One region of the Nocardia sp. NPDC006044 genome, then DNA from elsewhere that is predicted to be linked to it. Evidence: riboswitches for the same ligand, from Rfam matches in the RefSeq annotation. Region 1 holds a riboswitch; the other holds the start of a gene.
The links. A riboswitch is a leader RNA that binds a small molecule or an ion and turns the genes downstream of it on or off. The one in region 1 is predicted to bind cobalamin.

Region 1 (4,820 bases):
CTCGTGCGACGCGGCGAGCAGCTCGTCCACGTCGGCGGACGGTGCGCTGGAGCGCAGCACCGGCAGCCCGGCCGCCTTGGCCGCCGCGATCGCCCTGGCCTTGTTTCCGGCGAGCTCGAGCACCTCGGCGGACGGGCCGATGAAAGTGATCCCCTCGCGGGCGCAGGCCGCCGCCAGATCCGGATTCTCGGACAGGAAGCCATATCCCGGGTAGACGGCGTCGGCGCCCGCCGACTTGGCCGCGTCGATGATCGCGTCGATCGACAGGTACGCCCGGACCGGGTGCCCCTGCTCGCCGATCTGGTAAGACTCGGCCGCCTTCGTCCGATGGACCGAGTTGCGGTCCTCGTACGGGAACACGGCCACCGTCCCCGCGCCGAGTTCGTAGGCCGCGCGGAAGGCCCTGATGGCGATCTCGCCGCGGTTGGCTACCAAGACTTTCGTGAACATTGGCCTAAGGTACCCGGACCGAGCCCCCGCACAGGCACGGAAGGGGCCTTCGCAAGCATCTTCACAACGAGGTCTAGCAGCGTTGCGAAGATCCGTTCATCCGGCCGTCACATCCTCAGAGCCAGTGCATCGTGTGGTGCCGCAGCCCGCCGCGGAACTGACCCACCGCCAGTCCGATCATCAATCCGCGCTCCTCGGGAACCAATCCACGGGTAAAAGGGAGCCGAATCATCCGTAACATAACTTCCGGAAGATGAATCTCGGGTAAACCATTTCCGGGGAATTCGGCATTCAGCCGCGCCAGACCGATTCCTCTGCTACGCCCCTGCCGGTAGCCGGGCCGGAAACCTTGACGATACCGATAGGCGACGAGCGCCTCGGCGAGATAACCGAGCCGGTACCCCTCCCGGTGCGCGCGCCAGCCGAATTCCAGATCCTCGTTCGCCGCGTAGCTGACATCTTGTCCGCCGAGCTTGCGATAGACCTCGGCGCGGCACGCCATGCTCGTCCCGACGATCACAGGTGCATAAACACCGGGTGGCTGGAATTGGTCGGGCGCCGGGATGTTGGCGACCCGCCGCGGGTGCTCCGCGTTGAGCGAATCGCCCTCGATCGCGGAACATGTGAGGTCGTACCCCTCGTCCAGGAACGCGAGCATGCGGCTTATCCAATTCGGATGCACACGATCGTCGTGATCACAGAACAGCAACGTCTCACCGGTGGCATGCGCGGCTCCGACATTCCGCGCAAATGCGGCACCCGGGGTGCCTGACGCGTCAACATATCTGATCTCGAGCCGATCCCTCGCCGCGAGGCTTTCAATATGAGCCTTGACATTGACAGGCGAGCCGTTGTCGGCTATCAAAACATCGAATTCCCCCCTATAATCTTGACGCGTCAAGGCGTCTAGTTGCACATCCAGGAGATCACGGCTCTCGGCCGTCCCGACGTACGTTGGAATGACGATCGATACCGACCGTTCAGTCACCACATGCACTCCCGCTATCGATTCCCCACGCTGGAGCCCTCCCCCAAGGGTGACAACTTTAGACACAATTCGGAAATTCGGGCTACACCACACTTCCGTGGGCTTCCTCACAGACTTGGACAAACGACCAAACCGCGGTGGGCGGACCGTCGGCCTTCGCCGGCGCTCCGCCCGGCCGCACCACGCGACCCTCGCTCCCCCTATGCTGGTGAGTGCAGCTGGTTCACCGCGCGCGTACGAGATGGAGCCCCGTCGTCGTGTCGCGGAGCCGAGTTCGTCCGCCTCGAAAGGGTGGACGGGCGAGAGGGAACCCGGTGGGAATCCGGGACTGTCCCGCAGCGGTAAGCAGGAACGACCGCCGTCACACGCACTGGGCCTCAGGCCCGGGAAGCGACGGCCAGTAGGTCGGCCGAGAGGCCGGTGCCTGTGAGTCCGAAGACCTGCCAGCCGTGTCGGGTACGCCGTATCCGACGGCCACCGCCTCGTGGATCTGGGCGCGCGGTTCTACCAGTACGTGATGTGTCGGGGCTCTGTTGGCGGAATCTCCTGACATATCTCCGGTAGCCGCGTGTGCCCGTATGGCGACGGCCTACGACACCAGCACTGGAGAGACAACGTGACTGTTGTAAATCAGACACCGTTCACCGCAACGGTTCTCGGGCTACCTAGGGTCGGACCGCGGCGTGAGCTCAAGCGGGCCACCGAGGCCTACTGGGCCGGCAAGATCGACGCCGAGCAGCTCCATACTGTCGCGCGCGACCTGCGCCACGCCCAGCTCACCGAATTACTGGCCGCGGGCCTGGATTCGATCCCGGTCGGCACCTTCTCGTACTACGACCAGGTGCTCGACACCGCCCTGCTGCTCGGCGCGCTGCCGCCGCGGGTGGCCGGGATCGCCGATCCGCTGGACCGGTACTTCGCCGCCGCGCGCGGCAACGAGACGGTCGAACCGCTGGAGATGACCAAGTGGTTCGACACCAACTACCACTACCTGGTCCCGGAGATCGACCAGGACACCGTGTTCGCGCTGAACCCGGAGAAGCTGCTCGGCGAGGTGCGCGAGGCACTGGCGCTCGGCGCGCCGGCTCGTCCGGTGGTGATCGGCCCGATCACCTTCCTGAAGCTGGCCAAGGCCACCGGCGGTGCGCCGCTGGACCGGCTCGCCGAGCTGGTTCCGCTCTACCGCGACCTGCTCCGGCAACTGGCCGAGGCCGGTATCGGCTGGGTGCAGATCGATGAGCCGGTGCTGGTCACCGATCTCACCGACGACGAACTCGCCCTGGTGCGAAGCACTTACACCGAGTTGTCCGCCGCGTCCGAGCGCCCCGCGATCGTGGTGGCCACCTACTTCGGCCACACCGACGCCGCGCTGACCGCGTTGGCGGGCACCGACATCGAGGGCATCGCGCTCGATTTCACCGCGGGCACAACCGTTTCCGACGTGGCCGCGGTGCCCGCGCTGGCGAGCAAGCTGCTGGTGGCGGGCGTGGTGGACGGGCGCAACGTCTGGCGCGCGGACCTCGACGCCGTGCTGTCCACCCTGGGCACGCTGCTGGGTTCGGCTGCGTCGGTGGCGGTTTCGACCTCGTGCTCGCTGCTGCACGTGCCGTACACGCTGGCCGCGGAGACCAAGTTGGACGAACGGCTGCGCTCGTGGCTGGCGTTCGGCACCGAGAAGGTGACCGAGGTCCGGCTGCTGGCCACCGCTCTGGCCGAGGGCACCGACGCGATCGGCGCCGAATTGGCCGACACCCGTGCGGCATTGGCGACCCGGCACAGTGACCCGCGGCTGAACGACGCGCAGGTGCGGGCCAAGCTGGCGGCGCTCGGCCCGGACGCGATCCGGCGCGCGCCCGCCGACGAGCGCCGGGTGTTGCAGCAGGAGCGGCTCCAGCTGCCGCCGCTGCCGACCACCACCATCGGCTCCTACCCGCAGACCTCGGCCATCCGGTTGGCCAGGGCCGCGTTCACCAAGGGCGAGATCGACGAGGCGGAGTACGTCCGCCGGATGCGCGCCGAGGTCGCCGATGTGATTGCGCTGCAAGAGAAGCTGGGCCTGGACGTGCTGGTGCACGGCGAACCCGAGCGCAACGACATGGTGCAGTACTTCGCCGAACAGCTCGACGGCTTCGCCGCCACCGAGCTGGGCTGGGTGCAGTCCTACGGTTCGCGCTGCGTGCGGCCGCCGATCCTGTTCGGCGACGTCAAGCGGCCGACGCCGATGACCGTCGACTGGAGCAGCTACGCCCAGTCGCTCACCGACAAGCCGGTCAAGGGCATGCTCACCGGGCCGGTCACCATCCTGGCCTGGTCGTTCGTCCGCGACGATCAGCCGCTCGGCGACTCGGCGCGGCAGGTCGCGCTGGCCATCCGGGACGAGACGGTCGACCTGCAGGCCGCGGGCATCCGGATCATCCAGGTCGACGAACCGGCACTGCGCGAGCTGCTCCCGTTGCGCAAGGCCGATCAGCAGGCCTACCTCGACTGGTCGGTGCAGTCGTTCCGGCTCGCCACATCCGGCGTCTCGGATGCCACCCAGGTGCACACCCACCTGTGCTATTCGGAGTTCGGCGAGGTGATCGACGCGATCGCCGGGCTGGACGCCGACGTGACCTCGATCGAGGCCGCGCGTTCCCGCATGGAGGTGCTCGACGACCTCAACGCGGCGGGCTTCGATCTCGGCGTGGGGCCGGGCGTCTACGACATCCACTCACCGCGCGTGCCCAGCGTGGAGGAGATCACCACCTCGTTGCGCGCGGCATTGAAAGCCGTTCCCGCCGAACGACTGTGGGTCAATCCGGACTGCGGCCTGAAGACCCGCGGCCAGGCCGAGGTGGAGGCGTCCCTGCGCAACATGGTTACCGCCGCGGCGTCGGTGCGCTGATCGCCCCGGCAGTTCGCTGACGTTCAGCCCCCTTCGCCGGACGAAGGGGGCTGAACCGCTCCTCACTCGGATTCGGGCTCCGGTCGCAGACTCTGCCGTGGCCTGCGCGAGGTGTACCGCTCACACGGCTGCGCGGCCCGCGCGACCGGTTGCTGCCGCGACCTGGAGCTCATCCCTCGTCGCCACGCCGTATGACACCCGGGACACCGATCCATCCCAACCCCTCCTTGCACCTAGTGAAACCCACTCCATGAATCGCCCCTATCCACCTTCGACGCGTGCCGCGGCGGTTCGGTTCCGACCAGTCGCCACGAATCTTCCGGGCGGACGCCGGTCAGCTGTCCGCGGCGAACGCGCTGTTGATGGCACCCATGTCGAAGTAGTCGCGCCAGGCGACGATGGCGCCGTCGGCCACCTCGAAGACGCCGGTGACCGGCAGCGGCACGGCCCGGCCTGCGGTGCGGAGCGTGTCGGTGCGTTCGTTCATCACCAGGTTGC
Region 2 (4,820 bases), 1.4 Mb from region 1:
ACGAAATCGCTCACCGAGTAGCCGAGCGTCTTCGAATCGATCCCGAAATAGCCGTACCAGGCGCTCGCGTACACCGCCCCGAAGTAGTACAGGACTGGAACCAATACGGCGGCCTGCGATGCCAACGCCCCGGCAATCATCACCGCCGACCGCAACGGTGACGTCTCGGGTTGCCTCGCGACGCTCAACGGCCCCCGCTCGGCTTTATCTCACTCGACGGCGCCAAAGGACGGGGCGCTGCCGAAGGGTCCGTGGTGGGCAGCGGAGGATCGGTGGACACGACCCCGGGTATCGGTATCGGTCTCGGCGACGTCGGTGTCACCGGCTCCGTCGAGACGACAACCGGATTCGACGATGTCACCAGTGGCGGCGTCGAAATGATCAACTTCTGTTTCGTCGTCGCCGGTGTCAGCGGCGACACCCCGGGCGACGGCGTCACCGACGCTTGGTCGGACGCAACGACGACCGATGACGTCGAGGGCGCCCGCGGTGTAGACGATCTGTCCTGATCAGCCGATTCACTGCCGCACGCCGCCCACACCGACGCCCCCAGCACCACCACGCCCAATACAACTGGGCCAGAACGGTTCCGCACGTGCCCCCCTCGAAGTTGCCTGTGCCAAAACAATGCTGACACAAGCACCCCCGGCGCACACTCCCCCAAACGCATGACAAGGGCGCGAGTACGTCCGGCGAACTCGGCGACGCTCCCTGATCGGCGTATCGACCTGACGTCGGCGATCAGTGATTCGGCAGACGGTTTGACCGCCTACGGAACCGGGCGAGATCCGGGGCGGCCGCTCAGAGTCGCGCGGCTGCCGCGATCATCAGGGCGCGTGATCGTTCCGGTGTTTCGGCTTGCACCGCAACCTGATCCATCACGTCGCGGTAGACCTCGAGGTCGTCGCTGCGGTCCAGGTAGAAGGCACTGGTCAGTTGCTCGAGGTAGACGATGTCGGGGAGTTCCTGTTCGGCGAAGCGGAGCAGGGTGAACGAGCTGCCCGCGGCCGCGTGGACGCCTGCGGAGAAGGGCAGCACCTGGATTGTCACTCCTTGCTTGTGCGAGACCTTTACCAGGTGCTCGATCTGCTCGCGCAGTACCTTCCGGCCGCCGATCGGCCGGTGCAGCACGGCCTCGTCCAGCACCGCCCACAATCTAGGCCCGTCCGGCAGGTCGAGGATCTCCTGGCGCTTCGCGCGCAGCTCCACCCGGCGCGCCGCCTCGGCGTTCTGCTGACTGACCTCGATCACCGCGTGGGTGTAGTCCTCGGTTTGCAGCAGACCCGGAACCAGTTGTCCCTCAAAGGTTCTGATCGACTGGGCGGCGCCCTCGAGGCCGAGATAGGTCTCGAACCAGGGTGGCAGCAGATCGCTGTAGCGGTGCCACCAGCCGGGCTGATTCGCCTTGCGCGCCAAGTCCAGGAACATCTCGCGCTCGTCCGGATCGGTGACGCCGTAGAGCGTCAGCAGATCCCGGATATCGCGATCCTTGTAACCGGTCCGGCCGAGTTCGAGCCTGCTGATCTTGGCGTGCGAACCACGGATGTGATTGCCGGCCGCGACCGGCGTGATGCCTTTGGCTTCGCGCAGCTTGCGCAGTTGACCACCGATTGCGATCCGCAGCGCGGTCGGACCGCGCTCGGCGACCCGCGCGTCGATCCCGGTGATCCGGACCGGTTCCGCGACCATGACCTCTACCCCGCTTCTCGACGACTAGCAGCGGTATCGCGCCCATTTCCGTCTCGCACCACACCGCGTCGGTTAGATGATATCCTGCGCTCCGCAAACCGACCCGCGGTTTGATTCCGCGGCGCGTCACCGCGCCGCGACGACCCCTCATCCTTGGTGATCCCAGAGGACTTCGCTATATTCGCGAGTGCAACTGGTTCGCCGGAGGCGGAGTCGAGGAGCCCCTGATCCGCGCGATGGCGTCGAATCGGTCTCGCGCGTCAGCGTGTGGCCGGTGAGAGGAACTCGGTGAAACTCCGGGACCGCACCCGAGCTCGGGTCGGTGCCCATGAGCCCGCAGACCTGCCGATTGTGCCGGGTACACCGTATCCGGCGGTCGTCGCCTCGTGGATCGAGCGCGACGCCGAGCAGACCCGGGCACGGGATCGATGCTTCATGGGGCTCCTCGGTGTCGACTCGTTATCGGCGGCGGCCACTGGCCGCTGACCTGGAGTTCATCCATGCATTCCATCCCCGGACGTGACCGTTCGAATCACGGGCTCCCTACTCACCTCACACCGGCAGTCTCCGGCGTCCCGTCGGTCGTCGACAGCCTGCGCATCCATTCGGGGGCGCGGGTGCCGTTCTCGGTGGAGTTCAATCCGCCGCGCGACACCGCCGGCGAGGCTCGGCTCTGGCGCACGGTGCGGGAGTTCGAGCGCATGCATCCGGCGTTCGTCTCGATGACCTACGGCGCGGGTGGTTCGACCAAGGACCGCACCGCCCGGATCACCGGACAGCTAGCTCAGCAGACCACGTTGCTGCCGGTCGCGCACCTGACGGCGGTCGGGCACAGCATCGCCGAGTTGCGCGCGCTGGTCGGCTCCTACGCCGACTGCGGCATCCGCAACATTCTGGTATTGCGCGGTGACCCGCCCGGCGATCCGCTCGGCGAATGGCACAGGCACCCCGAGGGGGTCGAGTACGCCGAGGAATTGGTGCGCATCGTGCGGGATCTCGGCGACTTCAACGTCGGCGTCGCGTCGTTCCCGCAGGGGCACCATCAGTCCCCCGACCTGCCCACCGATGCGCAGTTCCTGGCCGCGAAACTCCGTGCCGGAGCGGACTATTCGATCACCCAGATGTTCTTCGAGGTGGATCACTATCTGCGCCTTCGCGATCGCGTCGCCGCCGCCGACGCCGAGCAAGGCGCGAAACCGATCATCCCGGAACTGATGCCCATCACCTCCCTGCGCACCATCGCGCGCGCCGAGGAACTCAGCGGCCGCGCCTTGCCCGAGTCGATCATGCGGCGGCTGCGCGCCGCGGCGGGCACCGGCGCCGAGGAGAACCGCGCCGCAGTGCGTGCGGCCGGCATCGAGATCGCCACCGAGATGGCCCAGCGCCTCATCGACGAGGGGGCGCCGTGCCTGCATTTCATCACGCTCAATTTCGCCAAGGCGACCACCGAGGTGCTCACCAACCTCGGTTACGAGGTCACCGCCGCGCCGCTCAGCGCCTGATGCCGCGGCCGGGCGGTGGCCTCGCTCGGTCGAGTCGCCGCTGATGTTCGATCACCCGCGTGGGTTGCTCGCGTGGGTGATCGAACGGGGCCGGCATACGTGTTCAGACAGCCAGCAACAACTTGCCGGTGTTCGCACCGGTGAACAGCATCTCGAGGGTCGTGCCGAATCGCTCGACTCCGCCCTCGACGACATGCTCGCGCGGCTTGATCTTGCCCTCGGCCAGCCATTTCGAGATCTGCGCGATGGCTTCTCCGTAGCGGTCCGCGTAGTCGAACACGACGAACCCCGTCATGGACGCCCGGAACACCAGCAACGACATGTAGCGGGACGGTCCCGGCGGTGGCTTGGCCGCGTTGTACGACGCGATCGCGCCGCTGATGACGATCCGGGCGCCCCGGCGCAGGTTGGCCAGCGCGGCATCGAGTATCTCCCCGCCGACATTGTCGAAGAAGACATCGACACCGCCGGGCGCGAGTTCGCGCAGCCGCCGCAGCACATTCTCGCTGCGGTAATCGATCGCCAGGTCGAAACCGAACTCCTCGGTCAGCATCCGGCACTTCTCCGGACCACCCGCGATGCCGATCACCGTGGCGCCCAACGCCTTTGCGATCTGCCCGGCGACACTGCCCACCGCGCCGGCCGCCGCGGAGATCAGCACAGTATCCCCCGCCTGTACCTTCCCGATCTCGATCAGGCCGAAATACGCTGTCATGCCGGTGATTCCGAGCGCACCGAGCCAGGTTGCCGCCGACGCGACCTCGAGATCGACCCGCTCCACGCCGCTGCCGTCGCTGATCGCGTACTCGGTGACACCGAAGGTCCCACTGACCGTCTCGCCCACCGCGAAATCAGGATGGTTGGACTCGACCACGGTGCCGATATCCATCGACCGCATGACCTCGCCGATCCCGACCGGCGGCAGATACGACCGCACATCGTTGAGCCAGCCGCGCATCGCCGGATCGATGGAGATCAACTCCACCTTCACCAGGATCTCGCCCGCCCCCACTTCCGGCAGCTCCTCGGTAACCACATCCCACGTCTCCGCATCAGGCAGCCCCTGCGGCCGCTTCGCCAGCCGCACCTGTCGGGTCGTCGTCACAAACGCTCCTTCGCCGAACGGAAATGAAGCCCACTGTAGTGGTCCCCACCCCGACGATTCGGCCGCGCTGCTCAGTGAGAATTCGGGCCGCTACGACGCGCCTGCGCCCCGACGAGCTCCTCCGCCTCCGCCTCGGACTGCGCGGCGGGCGCCGAGCCCCACATGTGCTTGCCGTTGGGTTCTTGGAGGAAATAGACCGATACCGCGCCGATTATGCCGGCGATGATCAGGTAGTAGGCGGGCCAGTTCAGGTCGCCGGTCAACCCTACGAGTGCGCCGACCACCACCGACGTGGTGCCGGCGAACAGTGACACCGCGACGTTGAACGCCACCGACAGGCCCGCGCCGCGCACCTTCGTCGGGAACAGCGACGGCAAGGTGGACGGCATCGTCGCGCTGAAACAGATCAGCGTCAGTCCCATCATCAGCAGGCCGACGAAGACGGCGAACGCGTTGTCCGTCCGGACCAGCAGCACCATCGGGAACGCCAGCAGGATCAGCCCCGCGATACCGGTCCAGATGAT

Region 2: linked by a shared signal. The riboswitch ahead of ACFYO1_RS12175 (methylenetetrahydrofolate reductase) and the one ahead of metE (5-methyltetrahydropteroyltriglutamate--homocysteine S-methyltransferase) in region 1 are both predicted to bind cobalamin.

The regions. Positions count from the first base shown of each region.
Region 1 is NZ_JBIAID010000001.1:1,175,973-1,180,792, reverse strand. Features, by position in the region: gene ACFYO1_RS05470 (pyruvate carboxylase) at 1-450, opposite strand, end outside; gene ACFYO1_RS05465 (glycosyltransferase) at 566-1,438, opposite strand; cobalamin riboswitch at 1,696-1,901, shown strand; gene metE (5-methyltetrahydropteroyltriglutamate--homocysteine S-methyltransferase) at 2,055-4,322, shown strand; gene ACFYO1_RS05455 (nuclear transport factor 2 family protein) at 4,657-4,820, opposite strand, start outside.
Region 2 is NZ_JBIAID010000001.1:2,592,930-2,597,749, reverse strand. Features, by position in the region: gene ACFYO1_RS12190 (hypothetical protein) at 1-125, opposite strand, end outside; gene ACFYO1_RS12185 (hypothetical protein) at 273-509, shown strand; gene ACFYO1_RS12180 (helix-turn-helix domain-containing protein) at 802-1,689, opposite strand; cobalamin riboswitch at 1,921-2,054, shown strand; gene ACFYO1_RS12175 (methylenetetrahydrofolate reductase) at 2,190-3,191, shown strand; gene ACFYO1_RS12170 (NADP-dependent oxidoreductase) at 3,295-4,296, opposite strand; gene ACFYO1_RS12165 (MFS transporter) at 4,368-4,820, opposite strand, start outside.